Regions from separate parts of the Bradyrhizobium sp. SEMIA genome, predicted to be linked through region 3. Evidence: riboswitches for the same ligand, from Rfam matches in the RefSeq annotation. Region 3 holds a riboswitch; each other region holds the start of a gene.
What was found. Region 3 has a riboswitch for cobalamin ahead of metE (5-methyltetrahydropteroyltriglutamate--homocysteine S-methyltransferase). Riboswitches for the same ligand answer to the same signal wherever they lie in the genome.
Positions count from the first base shown of each region.

Region 1: another riboswitch for cobalamin. It lies ahead of FOM02_RS26350 (energy-coupling factor ABC transporter permease); the one in region 3 lies ahead of metE (5-methyltetrahydropteroyltriglutamate--homocysteine S-methyltransferase).
Region 2: another riboswitch for cobalamin. It lies ahead of FOM02_RS26370 (TonB-dependent receptor); the one in region 3 lies ahead of metE (5-methyltetrahydropteroyltriglutamate--homocysteine S-methyltransferase).
Region 4: another riboswitch for cobalamin. It lies ahead of FOM02_RS26280 (DUF1636 family protein); the one in region 3 lies ahead of metE (5-methyltetrahydropteroyltriglutamate--homocysteine S-methyltransferase).

Region 1 covers NZ_CP046601.1:5,406,990-5,410,506, forward strand. The annotation lists gene FOM02_RS26340 (cobyrinate a,c-diamide synthase) at 1-490, shown strand, start outside; gene cobA (uroporphyrinogen-III C-methyltransferase) at 487-1,218, shown strand; cobalamin riboswitch at 1,262-1,482, shown strand; gene FOM02_RS26350 (energy-coupling factor ABC transporter permease) at 1,519-2,196, shown strand; gene cobF (precorrin-6A synthase (deacetylating)) at 2,239-2,988, shown strand; gene cobT (nicotinate-nucleotide--dimethylbenzimidazole phosphoribosyltransferase) at 2,999-3,517, shown strand, end outside.
Region 2 covers NZ_CP046601.1:5,410,608-5,414,124, reverse strand. The annotation lists partial or broken gene FOM02_RS26370 (TonB-dependent receptor) at 1-2,041, opposite strand, end outside; cobalamin riboswitch at 2,157-2,359, opposite strand; gene FOM02_RS26365 (histidine phosphatase family protein) at 2,432-3,004, shown strand; gene cobT (nicotinate-nucleotide--dimethylbenzimidazole phosphoribosyltransferase) at 3,079-3,517, opposite strand, start outside.
Region 3 covers NZ_CP046601.1:8,957,073-8,960,589, reverse strand. The annotation lists gene metE (5-methyltetrahydropteroyltriglutamate--homocysteine S-methyltransferase) at 1-1,297, opposite strand, end outside; cobalamin riboswitch at 1,398-1,600, opposite strand; gene FOM02_RS42855 (nodulate formation efficiency C protein) at 2,540-3,322, shown strand.
Region 4 covers NZ_CP046601.1:5,393,326-5,396,842, forward strand. The annotation lists partial or broken gene FOM02_RS26270 (cobyric acid synthase) at 1-990, opposite strand, end outside; gene cobO (cob(I)yrinic acid a,c-diamide adenosyltransferase) at 996-1,628, opposite strand; cobalamin riboswitch at 1,669-1,890, shown strand; gene FOM02_RS26280 (DUF1636 family protein) at 1,986-2,360, shown strand; gene cobW (cobalamin biosynthesis protein CobW) at 2,357-3,391, shown strand; partial or broken gene FOM02_RS46910 (cobaltochelatase subunit CobN) at 3,391-3,517, shown strand, end outside.

The DNA.
Region 1 (3,517 bases), 3.6 Mb from region 3:
GACATTTTCGCCGCTTGCCGATGAAGGTCCCGATGCCAGTGCGGACGTCTGCTGGCTGCCCGGCGGCTATCCCGAGCTCCATGCCGGCAAGATCGCCGCCAATGCACGCTTTCGCAGCGGCCTGCGCGCCTTCGCCGAGACGCGGCCGGTGCACGGCGAATGCGGGGGCTATATGGTGCTGGGCACCGCTTTGACCGACGCCGAAGGCGTCCGCCACGAGATGACGGGCCTGCTTGGCCTCGAGACGAGCTTTGCCAAGCGCCGCATGCATCTCGGCTATCGTCTCGCCGCGCTCGCAGCACCGATGCCGGGACATCAGGCGGGCGCCCGGCTTCGCGGCCACGAATTCCACTATTCGACCATCCTTGCGCAGCCTGACACGCCTTTGGCGGTCGTGCATGATGCGACCGGCGCAGTCATTGCCGAGACCGGCTCGCGGCGGGGACAGGCGACCGGCACGTTCTTTCATCTGATCGCGGAGGACCGGTGAGCGGTTTTGTCTCCTTCGTCTCCGCCGGCCCGGGCGATCCCGAGCTCCTGACCGTGAAGGGCGCCGCGCGGCTGCGCGAGGCCGACGTCGTGCTCTATGACGATCTTGCCTCCGGCGCGATCCTCGACCTGGCGCGGCCCGGCGCCAATCTCGTTGCGGTGGGGAAACGGGCAGGGCGGCCCTCGACCAGGCAGCACCACGTCAACCGCTTGCTGGTCGACTACGCCGCAACCGGCGCGCGCGTGGTGCGGCTGAAGTCCGGCGATGCCGGGATCTTCGGCCGGCTGGAGGAGGAGCTCGAGACGCTGCGTGAGGCCGGTATCGGTTATGAGATCGTTCCCGGCGTCACCTCGGCCTGCGTCGCCGCCGCGCAAGCCGGCATTCCCCTGACCCGGCGCCATACCTCGCGCCGGGTGCAGTTCGTCACCGGGGCCGACGTCACCGGCGAGCTGCCGCAGAACCTGAACTGGGCGGCGCTGGCCGACCCCGAAGCGACGACCGTGGTCTATATGGGCCGCCGCACCTTTCCGGATCTTGCCGCAAAATTGATCGCGCAGGGCCTCGCCCCTAATACCCCCGCGCTGTTCGCCGAATCCCTCGGGCGCGCCGACGAGCGGCTGGTCCGCACCACGATTGCCGAGCTTGCCGAGCAGCTTGCGCGGGGCGGGGCGGCGTCGACCGCCGCCGTCATCCTGTTCGGCGCGCTGGCGGGGGATTATCCGTCATGATGGCCCGGCGCCCTTCCGCCCTTGACGCCCGGCTGGCGAAAGGGGCACACAGGAGAGGCATGGTGCTCAACGCGGCGCAAAGCGCCGGAGCATAATCGGGAATGGGGATGGGCGGACCCAGTTGCGGCGCCCAAAACCCCAGCCGCCCCCGCGACTGTAAGCGGTGAGGGGCTCCGATCAGCCACTGGGCCGCAAGGTCCGGGAAGGCCGGAGAACCCCAGTGAACCGCGAGCCAGGAGACAGGCCGTGCATGTTTTGAGGCCAAGGCCGTCGGGTGTGACGGCAGGAAGGAACTGAACCATGCATATCGAACCCGGCGTCGTGACGGGCGCCAAGCTTGTATTGAGTTACGCAACCGGCATCGCCGCAGGCGGCGTTGCCTTGAAGCTCGCGGTCGAGACCGTGCGCGAGCAGGGCATCGGCTCGCTCGCCGTGCGCACCCTCGCGACCACCGCGCTCGTCTTCACCTTCTTCGAGATCCTGCCGCACTTCCCGGTCGGCGTCTCCGAGGTGCACTTCATCCTTGGCTCGACCTTGTTCCTGCTGTTCGGTGCGGCGCCGGCGGCTCTTGGCCTTGCGTTCGGCCTCTTGCTCCAGGGCGTGTTCTTCGAGCCCGCCGACCTGCCGCAATACGGCATGAACGTCACCACGCTGCTGGTGCCGCTGTTCGGGATCCAGGCGATCGCCGCACGGATCATCTCGCGCAACACCGCCTATGTCGACCTCAGGTATCGCCAGGCGCTGGCGCTCTCGACGACCTACCAGGCCGGCGTGATCGCCTGGGTGGCGTTCTGGGCGCTCTATGGCTCCGGCTTTGCGATGAGCAACCTCGCCAACATCGCGACCTTCGCGGCCTCCTATGCGCTCGTCATCGTGATCGAGCCGCTCGCCGATCTCGCCGTGCTGGCGCTGGCGAAGTCGCTGCGCGGTGTCACCGCGCCCGGCCTCGTCACTCCGCGCCTGCACAACGCGGCCTAAGAGATCAAGGGGCGGCCGTCATGGCCGCCCCTCGCGCTCGCGATGCTCACGCTCTCCCTGATAGGCATCGGTTGCGGCGATCCCGATCAGCTCACGCGCGCTGCGATCACTGCCATCAACGCCGCCGATCTCATCCTGATCCCGCGCAAGGGCACCGCAAAGTCCGATCTCGCCGATCTCAGGCGCACGATCTGCGCCGATGTGCTCACGAGCGACAGGACGCGCATTGCCGAGTTCGATCTTCCCGTGCGCGATGCGGATGAAGCCGATTACCGCAAGGGCGTGCACGATTGGCATGATGCGGTCGCCGCGACGTGGTCGCAGACGATCGCAGATCATCTTGGCGGTGAGGGCAAGATTGCGCTGCTGATCTGGGGCGATCCCTCGCTCTACGATTCCTCGCTGCGCATCGCGCGCCGGCTCAAGCCCTTGCCCAAGATCGAGGTCGTACCGGGCATCACCTCGATCCAGGCGCTGTGCGCGGCGCATGCATTGCCGCTCAACGAGATCGGCGAGCCTTTCCTTGTGACCACGGGACGCCGCCTGCGCGAAGGCGGCTGGCCACAAGGCGTCGATACCGTGGTGGTGATGCTCGACGGCGGCACCGCGTTCCAGTCGCTCGATCCGGCGGGGCTTCACATCTATTGGGGCGCCTATCTCGGCATGCAAGATCAGATCATCCACTCAGGCGCGCTGGCCGAGGTTGGTCCGCGCATCGTCGCCGCGCGGCAGGAAGCGCGCGAGCGGCATGGCTGGATCATGGACAGCTACATTCTCAAGCGCGGGCGTTAAGCGAGGCAGCATGTTACCCGAATGTGTCTACCAAAAGTGCCCCGAGATCTCCGCGGCCCATCGCGAAGCGGCGATTGCGCGTCAGGCGCAACTGACGAAACCGACCGGCGCGCTCGGTCGGCTCGAGCAGCTCGCGATCGAGCTTGCGGGCCTGCAAGCGACTGAGCAGCCGCGCGCCGCCCGCGTGCCCGTCATCGTTTTTGCCGGCGATCACGGCATCGTCGCGCAGGGCGTGTCGGCCTATCCGCAAGCCGTGACCATCGCGATGATGGCGAATTTTGCCTCCGGCGGCGCGGCGATCTCGGTGCTGGCGCGTGAACTGGGTTCGACCCTGGAAGTGGTCGACGCGGGCACGCTGGCGCAGGAGGAGATGGCGGGCGTCGTCACCGACAAGCCGCGCAGCGGCACGCGCGATTTCAGCACCGAGGCTGCGCTCACGCCTGCCGAGCTGGCCTTCGCATTCGAAACCGGCCAGCGCGCGGTGGCACGCGCGGAGGCCACCAACCCCGATCTCCTGATCTTCGGCGAG
Region 2 (3,517 bases), 3.5 Mb from region 3:
TGAAGAACCGGTACGACGCGCCGGCATTGGCGACGATGCGCGGCACGTTCGGCGGCGTGTTGCCGGAGAACGACCCCCCGGCAAAATTGTAGTCGGCATAGCGCGCATCGACATAGGCAATATTGCCCCACAGACGCAGCGGCTCGATCGGGCGCACCGCGGCTGCAAGCTCGACGCCCTTCGATTCCTGCCGTCCCGCAATGTTGAGCGTCTGGCCGCCGGCTGCCGCATAGACGTTCTTGCGCAGGATGTCGTAGGCCGAGAATGACCACTCCGCCCTGTTGTCCCAGAACAGGTGCTTGACGCCGGTCTCGTAGGTGCGCGCGGTCGTCAGATCCAGATTCTGGGTCGGACCAAGCAGGAAGATGTTGTTGGCGGAGACATCGGCGCCGGTGGCGTACTGGCTGAAGAAGGTCAGGCCGGGTACGGCCTCCCATGTGTAGCCGATGCGGCCTGTCGTCGGGACCCAGTCCTTGGTGAACGGGAAACCTGCCTTCACCAGGCCGTTGACGTCGGTCGAGTTGCGATCGAGTCCAATGTGCTCGACGCGGAGGCCGCCGACCAGCGCAAAGCTGCGCGTCAGCTTCAGCCGGTCCTCGAATGACAGCGCCTCGTTGTCGATGCGCGCGGTCTGCTGCTGGATCGTGAGCAGGCCGTAATAGCCGCGGGCGGGATCGACCAGCGAAACCGAGTCGCCCGGAAAGTTCGCAGCACCAGGCCTGACAAAATCCAGATAGCTTGACGACAGTGTCGTGACCAGGCGGTTATCGAAGCCAGCGATGTTCGTGTCCCAGATCAGATCGGTGATGTTGCCGACCAAACGCTGGCTGTGCGCGACGTAAAAGCGCTCGCGATTGACGAGGTTCGAGACGGAGTTGAATGCCTCGACCTCATTGTTGAACCAGGTGCGCTCGGCGCCGTAGCCATAGGCCTGGCTCCTCAGTGTCAGGTCGGGCGCGAGCTTCAGCTCGAAACCTCCGCGCAGCCACACTTCCTGGGCGACGTTGCGATTGTCGAGGACGTTGTAGTTGGTGTTGAAGGTGCGGTCGTCGATGGTGACCGCGCCGAGATTGGTTCCGTTGTAGTTGGAGACGTAATTGCCCGAGACGATGCCGCTCGTTGCGTGCGAGCCGCTGAAGGCGATCGGCACCAGCGGCGCGCCCCAATAGGCCTTGCCGCGGTCTTCGCGATACTCGATCGCGCCCCAGACCTTGAGGCTGTCGGAGATGCGATAGTTGAGCTGGCCCGACACATCGAACGTTTTGGTGTTGGTATCGTCGGCAAAGCCGTTGAGCGAAGAGCGGCTGATATCGAAGCGGTAGTCGAGCCCCTGCACGTTGGTGCTGCCGCCCGAGCCGTAGTGGACGCCGAACGAGTTGAGCGAATCCCAAAAGAAGTCAGCCTCATTCCGGATCGGCCCGGTGTGCGGCAGCTTCGTGACCAGGTTGATTGCGCCACCTGCGGCACCTTCGCCGGACATCAGCGAGGCCGGCCCTTTCAAAAATTCCACGGCTGCGAGATTGGCCGTATCAGTGATCCGCGAGGTCATGTTCTGCGGACCGATCTTGATGCCGTTGTAGAGCATGTTGATCTGGCTGTTGGTGAAGCCACGCATGGAGAACGCCGCGGGCTCGGCCGGATTGTCGCCGGAGGTGACACCGACGGCGCCCTGGGCCACCTCCGACACGGTGCGATAGCCCTGCTCCTGCATTGTTTTCGCCGAGATGACCTCGACGGTCGCGGGCGTCTCCTGCACGGTCAGGCCGAGTCGCGAAGCGCTCTCGGCCACCACATTGGTGTTGAGTGGCGTCTGCGCTGCTGCGGCCGGCGCTGAACAGCCCTCAGCCGCTCAGGATCTTTCTCGGTTTGTTGCGTGAGCCGGGGCCTGCTTGCGGGATTGGGCGGGGGAGACTTCAACGGGCGGCAGGGGTTCGCGGGCCTGCTGCGCCAGCGCGGCAGGCACATCCGCGGCCGCAAGCGACGTGAGCGCGGCGGAGGCGAGCAGGAAACGACGCGGTCGTACAATATGGATGGAAGACACGGTCCTGGACCTCGGTGTGACGTCAGTGGCACGTCACCGCGAACCAAGGTCCCATCATCAGGCTTTCAGCCGTACGATGAAGCCGAATGTCTGTACTCCCCGACCGACATCTTCGCGTGTGACCACGGCTGACGGCAGGTCTCCTGGCTCGCGGGTCGTGACCACTTCGTCGCCTTCCCGGGACCGAGGACCCAGTGGCTTCTGACGAAGGATTCACCGCTTACAGTTGCGGGGGCAGCTACGGCATTGGGGACAAGGTCCCCGCACCGCATTCCCTTTTCATCCCCTCTCGGGGAAACCGTCAGAGGCATCTAGGATTACGACCAAGACAGAGTCAATGTGCAAGCTGCGGCGTTATTGCCACAGCGCCCAATTTCCTTGGAGATGAGCATGGAAGGCGAGACCTTCCTCTGGCTGATACGGCATGCGCCCGTCGACGGCGTCAAAGGCACGATCCATGCGGCCGACGCGCCGGCCGATCTCCGCGATCGCGCGCAACTCGAGGCGCTGCGGCAGCGCCTGCCGCGGGATGCTGCGAGCTATGCCAGCCCGGCGCGGCGCACGGTCGAGACCGCGCGGGCGCTGGGGCTGGAGCCGACGCTGGTGAGCGAATTCACCGAGCAGGATTTTGGCGACTGGACCGGCCATCGGCATGACGAGCTCGCAGCGACCGGCGGCGAGGCCTATGCGAAGTTCTGGAGCGATCCAGCGCGTGGAAAGCCGCCGGGCGGCGAGAGCTTTGAGGATCAGGTCGCGCGCGTCCGGCTCGGCCTGTCACGGATTGGCTCGGGCCCAGCCGCGCTCGTCGTCCATTCCGGCACCATCCGCGCCGCGCTCTGCATCGCGCTCGCCCTCACGCCTCAGGCAGCCTTGCGCTTCGTCATCGATCCGCTGTCGCTGACCCGGATCGACCGGCTCACGACCGGCTGGCGCGTCGTCTCCGTCAACCAGCGGATCAGCTAAAGCATGATCCGGAAAAGTGCGCAGCGGTTTTCCGAAAAGATCATGCTGAAACAACAACCTAAAGCGCGATGATCTCATCGCGCTTTAGGCCGATCCGGCACATTGGCCTGCGCGAACGTCGCCATGCCGTTGTGGAGCGCGCAGGCCGACCGCACCAGTGGCAGCGCGATGGCGGCGCCTGATCCCTCGCCGAGCCGGAGATCGAGGCTGATCAGCGGCTGCACGTTCAATGCACGCAGCACCAGCCGATGCCCCTGCTCCGCCGACTGATGCGACGGCAACAGGAACGGCTGGCATGACGGGTTGAGCCGCGCTGCCGCAAGTGCGGCGACTGATACGATGAAGCCGTCGATCAATACGGGAATGCGGCGCTGCGCAGCCGCGATGATCGCGCCTGAGATCGCCGCGATCTCGAGGCCGCCGACGGCGCACAGGATTTTTTCGGGCGCTGCGCCCGCAACGCCATGGCGTGCGATCGCGGCGTCAATCACGCGCGCCTTGTGCGCGCGGCCG
Region 3 (3,517 bases):
CAAATGGGCTCCCGCGTCGACGCATGGTCTGATCGATCGCTTTCATCCGGACAGCGACATTGGCATCACGGATTTTCGGCGAAGTCCGGCGAACAGTCGCGGCACATTCCGACTCGGCAAGAGCTGGCGCAACATTCTGGTCGCCTGCGAGTGCCCGCGCCAGGATCGCAAGCTCCCGCATCTTCTGGACCGCAAAAGCGAGCCAGCTCTTGACGTCGGAAACGAGCCCGGTTTCAAGTTCAACATCGACGGGCACATGAAGCAGCGAGCAGGATGGGGCAATCTGTACACGGTCCTTGCCGAGCTTCGCAATCGCGGGTTCGAGCCGCTGGCGCAGCGACGACAAATTCGACCGCCATACATTCCGGCCGTCGACGACACCGAGCGACATGACGAGATCACTTCGGCCGCCAGCGATGATCTGGTCCAACAACTGTGGCGCTCGAACTAGGTCGAGGTGTAGTCCGGCAACTGGCAGGCTCAACGCGGTGTTCAGATTGTTCCCGAGGTCGCCGAAATAGCTGGCAACTAAGATCTTGATGGCCGGCACCTCCTTGGCGAGCCGATCATAGGCATGTCGCAAAGACTGCCGCGTCCTCTCATCCAGATCAAGAACCAGGCAGGGCTCGTCTAACTGAACCCAATTTGCCCCACGTTTGGCCAATTCCTGCAGAACCTCGATATAGGCCGGTAACAGTTCATCCAGTAGTGAGAGTGGCTGGAACGCAGGATCGGGACTCTTGCCGAGCTTTAGGAATGTGACCGGCCCGATCAGGACAGGGCGGGTCTGAAAGCCAAGGGCCTTGGCTTCCTCATACTCCTCGATCGGCTTGCGAGAGCATAGCCTGAAAGTCTGCCCTCTGTGAAACTCGGGGACCATGTAGTGGTAGTTGGTATCGAACCACTTGGTCATCTCCTGAGCGGGTGCGCCAAATCCGCGCGGTCCGCGACCGCAACTCGCATCCTGATCGTCGCATTGTGATCCCCGGGCCATGGCGAAGTACGTCTTCAGCGAAACGGATTCGGCGTTCGAAGCGTAAATCTCTGGGATGGCGCCAACCATGACACTTGTGTCGAGCACCTGATCATACAGCGAGAAATCGTTCGATGGAATGACGGTGACGCCGATAGATTTCTGACGAGCCCAGTTTGCGGCACGCAGGCCAGCTGCGTCCTCGAGCAACTGCAGTTCGCTGCGTTTTCCCGCCCAGTAGCTTTCAAGAGCGAGTTTGAGCTCGCGCCTTGGACCGATGCGTGGCGTTCCAAGCGTGGCAACCGGAAGGGAGAGAAGAGACATAAGTTAACCCCATGTTGGGGGCAAAGGCCGTGGCGGACGCAGGCAGGGGAAGTCGCGCGGTGCGACGGCTGCTTGGCGCACCACCGGGACACCCCGCCCGTGGACGAATAATTGTCGGGGCAGGTCTCCTGGCTCGCGGGTCATCGCTTCTGTCCGGCCTTCCCGAAGCCGCGCAGGCTTCAGTGACATCGTTGGACAGCGGCTTGCCGCTCACAGTTGCGGGGGCAGCGCCGGCATTGTCACCGGCTTCCCTCTTAGCTCCGGATCAAGTGGGACCGGAGAACCTCGACGATTTGGATTATCGGCAAGACAAGTCTTCCGTCAACCTCTCAGATTATGTCGCAAGCTGGTGCTGCGGCATCCGCTACGCGAATGACCGCGCATCCTTATCGCTGAGTCGATGTAGATGCGCTCTGCAGTCAGCGATATTGTGATGACCATCGCAGCTGCCCTCTGGCCGCACGCCAGTTCGGTGGAAGGGATAAAAGCGGCTTCCGCGGTCGGGACTGCTGCCTGGAGCAGAACGCATTTGATCCGTGTCCCAGGCTTCCCAGCAGGTTTTTCGAGCGCGTCCGCCATCCAGCCGCCCTCTCGACCAGCTGGATCCGTGCTGCACAGGCCTAAGACACGTGGCAAAGTCAGCAACATACCTGACCGGCACGTTGATTTGCAGTGCCAGCCAGACTCCAAATGCTCGGCGCGAGTGCCGGATGTCGCGAAAGAAGCGCCAAACGCGCTCTGGCCTCTCGGCCGCGAGTACCCAGAGGCATGCCAGAGGACGAAAGCTGACACTCCGGTAACGATAGTGAGCCAAACAGTTCTGTGGCGGCAAACGTGCTCCCAATTCTCATCAGGAACTTGGTCGAGGCGTTCAGCTGCGCCCACCGAACATTCGGCGCGTGACGAGGGTGCATAAGCCGCGCTGAACGGAAACATCGAGACGCCCGCACGTCGGAAAGCCGACAAAGAGGGCATAGAAGCGGTGCGAATTGCCGTCTATTAACCTGGCACGAGGAATGCAAGTCTTCGGCATGCCCAGTCTCCTCCTGCTGGGCATGTCTAGCACAGCAACTTGAGGCTGTCGCCGGCAACGAAGTTAGCGGCGCGTGATAGAGCGCCTGCTCGCACGGGACACCATCGGTCCCCCGTCGCGTCGTCGCTAACTTCTTGCGCTCGCGCATAACAGGCTGAAGTTGCCCGCTCTGCAATGACGTGTGGATGAAACCAGATAGGCCAACAGTCATGAGAAAAGTGTCTGGAAGACGCGCGTTATTGTTTTGTCTCGGTCGATCCCTGATCTGTCTGGCCGGGCTGGCTGCGACTGGCGACCGTGCTCGCGCTATCGAGAGCCCCCATATCGAAAGATTCAAGTCAACGTGGCGAGCGCAAGACGGTGAGACAATAGAACAAATTATCTCCAACGTCTCGAAAGTTGCACGGTTCGTCCCTCGAATGTGGGGCGTCGCCGAACTTGACGGAAACGACTATGTTTTCGTTTCGTGGACCAGGCACGCGGATGATATATTAGACGAACAGCACGTTATCACCTGGAGGATCGCACTCGACGGCACGTTTCAACTTGCGTCGACCTATGCAAAGCCGATCGAATTGGGCTGGCACGCCCTGGCGCTCGGGTTGATCGCCAGTGAAGTCAAGGATGGCGAAAGGGACGCAAATCTTCGCTTTCTGCATGATCCGAGCAACTTCAACTTCGTGACGACCACGCAGGGCCCGCTCGGCGATCTCCTGCGGCAGGGCCGCTGCACTATCGTTGAGCCTGTTGGAGTGGACTACTTGCCGACGCAGAAGGACAAGCCGACCGAAAAAGGTGATCTGTGGCGCGTTTTGCTTTTAGTGAACTGTAATATCCCAGGGCCCCGTTTTTACACCCATAACGGGGTCATCACTTTCGAGAAGAGCGAAGGGCAAGATTGGGAGCCGCAATCCTCCTTTGCCAAGCGTATCGCGGCCTTTCCTCCTGGCTCCTGGTTCGCTCGGATGGAGCCCAAGGAACGGGAAGAGTAAGAAGGAGCGAAAGCCCTCGGTTTAATGGTCGCGCGGAGCAAGATCGCGCCGCAGCTCCTTTACCGCCGACCGCCTCAGAGTAACTGCAAGAATATCAACGCTAAAGTGTCGGTGCTTACTCCTTCGCAACCGTCGCGAGCCTTTCCCGCAGCCTTTAGCCCGTCAGGCAAAAATCGGGCAGCACGATTACTCGAG
Region 4 (3,517 bases), 3.6 Mb from region 3:
CGCATAGGCCGAGCACGTGGCCGCCACGGCGGTGATGCGCGAGCAGATCGATGTCCCAGCCCTGCGCGCGCAGGAACGCGAGATCGCCACGGGTGGACTTTGAGCCGGGGATGATGACCAGTCTGACGTCGCCGGGGATCGCTTCGCCGGGGCGCACCATCAGGAGATCGACGCCTGGCTCGAGCTTGAGTGGATCGAGATCGTCGAAATTGGCGATGCGCGACAGCGCGAGGCACGCGATCTTGCATTGGCCGGGCTTGCGCGCATCACTGAGGCCCAGCGCGTCCTCGGCCGGCAGTCGCCGCGCGGCGAACCAGGGCAGCACGCCGGGCCGCGCCACGCAGTCTTCTCTTCGATCAGCCTGTAGCCGTCGTCAAACAGCGTGGGATCGCCGCGGAACTTGTTGATGACAAAGCCCTGGATCATCGCGGCATCGTCGGGGTCGATCACCGTCCTGATGCCGACGAGCTGGGCGATGACGCCGCCGCGATCGATGTCGCCAACGAGCACGACCGGCACGTCGGCCTTGCGCGCAAAGCCCATATTGGCGATGTCGGCCTTGCGCAGATTCACCTCGGCCGGACTGCCCGCGCCTTCGACCAGCACCAGATCAGCGCGCGCCTTCAACCGCTCAAAGCTCTCCAGCACCGCGCCCATCAGCGAGGGCTTCATCGCGGCGTATTCGCGCGCCCGCGCGGTGGCGATGCGTTTTCCATGCACGACGATTTGCGCGCCGACATCGGTCTCGGGCTTCAGCAGCACCGGGTTCATGTCGGTGTGCGGCTCGACGCCCGCCGCGAGCGCTTGAAGCGCCTGCGCACGCCCGATCTCGCCGCCATCGACGGTGACGGCCGCATTGTTCGACATGTTCTGCGGCTTGAAGGGAAGTACGCGCAAGGCCCGCCGTGTGAAGGCGCGCGCGAGGCCGGCCACGATGAGCGACTTGCCCACGTCCGAGCCGGCCCCCTGGATCATCAGTGCGCGTGCCATCGCGCTCAGAACTCGACGCCGGCTTGCGCCTTGATGCCGGAGCGGAAGGGATGCTTGACCAGCGTCATCTCGGTGACGAGATCGGCGATCTCGATCAGCTCGTCCTTCGCGTTGCGCCCGGTGAGCACGACGTGCGTCATCGGCGGCTTCGAGGTCAGGAAGTCGACGACCTCGGCGATGTCGAGATAGTCGTAGCGCAGCGCGATGTTGATCTCGTCGAGCACGACCATGCGCAGGTTCGAATCGAGGATCAGCTCCTTGGCCTTCTCCCAGCCGGCGCGGGCGGCGGCAATGTCGCGGGCGCGGTCCTGCGTTTCCCAGGTGAAGCCTTCGCCCATGGCATGGAACTGGCAGAGCTCGCCGAAATGGCCCGTGAGCAGACGCCGCTCGCCAGTATCCCAGGCACCCTTGATGAACTGCACGACAGCGCAGGGGAAGCCATGGGCGACGCAGCGGACGATCATGCCGAAGGCCGAGGACGACTTGCCCTTGCCGGCGCCGGTGTGGACGATGATCAGGCCCTTTTCGCCGCTCTTGGTCGCCATGATCTTGTCGCGGGCGGCCTTCTTCTTCGCCATTTTCTGGGCGTGGCGGGCGTCGGTTTCCTCAGTGGTTTGGGTATCCGGTTCTGGCGTCATCGGTCCCGGTCCTTCGGCTTGACAAGAGGCGGCCGGGGGCAAATGGTGGCCCGGCACTGGTTCCTGTCCTATGACAGGCGAAGAGGGAATGCGATAGGGTCCGAATCGGCAAGATTTGGGTCCAAAATGCAGCCGCCCCCGCGACCGTGACCGGAGAGATGCCCGAAGCCACTGATCCCCTAGGGGATCGGGAAGGCGGGGATCGAAGGGCCAAAACCCTGCTCCGCAAGCCGGGAGACCTGCCAGCGCGGACGAGTTTTGGACCGGCGGACGGGGTGTTCCGCGACGGGGAAACGGGCCTTCACGAGAATGGTCCGTGTGCCTCTTCGCCTCCCGCTGTTTATTCTGGAAGAGGCGATGACCGTCACACTTCACGTCTGCATCACCTGCCGCGCTGGCCAGACGCTTGGCGAAGGCGAGACCACACCCGGCAAGCGCCTGCATGGCGCGATCCTCGAGGCCGGCGTGCCCGAGGGCGTCAACGTGGTTCCCGTCGAATGCCTGTCTGCATGCAGCCAGGGCTGCTCGGTCGCGCTCAGCGCGCCCGGCCGCTGGTCCTATGTCTATGGCCGCCTGTCGGATGCGAACGCGCAGGACGTGGTCGCGGGCGCCGCGGCCTATGCGGCCGCGCCCGACGGCCTCGTGCCGTGGCGCAGCCGGCCCGAAATCTTCCGCAAGCAGTCGCTTGCCCGCATTCCCCCCATTGCCGTGTTGCCGGAGGCCGCCGAATGAACTCGCTCGCAAAAGTCCCTGTCACGGTGGTCACGGGCTTTCTCGGCTCCGGCAAGACGACGCTGATCCAGCATCTGCTCAGCAATGCCAATGGCAAGAAGCTCGCCGTGCTGGTCAACGAGTTCGGCAGCGAGGGCGTCGACGGCGAGATCCTGAAATCCTGCGCCGATGCCAACTGCCCGGAGGAGAATATCGTCGAGCTCGCCAATGGCTGCATCTGCTGCACCGTTGCCGACGATTTCATTCCGACCATGGAGCAGTTGCTGGCGCGCCCGGTGCGGCCCGATCACATCCTGATCGAGACCTCGGGCCTGGCGCTGCCAAAACCGCTGCTGAAAGCATTCGACTGGCCGGAGATCCGCTCGCGCATCACCGTCGACGGCGTGATCGCGCTCGCCGATGCCGAGGCGGTTGCCGCCGGTCGCTTCGCGCCGGACCCGGCGGCTGTCGAAGCGCAGCGCGCCGCGGACGAAAATCTCGATCACGAGACGCCGCTCTCGGAGGTGTTCGAGGACCAGATCGCCTGCGCAGATATCGTGCTGCTGACCAAGGCCGATCTCGCCGGCAGCGCCGGCATTGAAGCCGCCAAGGCCGCGATCGCCGCCGAGATGCCGCGCCGCGTGCCGATGCTGCCCGTCACCGACGGTGCGATCGACGCGCGCGTCATTCTCGGGCTCGGCGCCGCCGCCGAGAACGATCTTGCCGCGCGCCCGTCGCATCACGATGGCGAGGAGGAGCACGAGCACGATGATTTCGCCTCCGTCGTGATCGATCTTCCGGAGGTTGCGGATGTCGATACGCTGGTTGCGTCGGTGCAGAGGCTGGCGCGCGAGCAGAACGTGCTGCGTGCCAAGGGCTACATCGCGGTCGCGGGCAAGCCGATGCGCCTGCTGCTTCAGGCCGTCGGCGAGCGCGTGCGCCACCAGTTCGACAAGCCCTGGGGCGCGGGTCTCAGGCAGTCGAAGCTCGTCGTGATCGGCGAGCATGGCGATATCGATGAGGCCGCGATCAAGGCGGGATTGGGAGTCTGATGCACGTCGTCTTCCGCGAGAGCCGGGGTCTCGAGGAGACCGCGACGCCAAGAGACATCGGCCAGGACCCGGCCGATCTCGTGGTGCTCTCGTACTCGGATTCCGACCTTGCCGCATTCGCGGCGG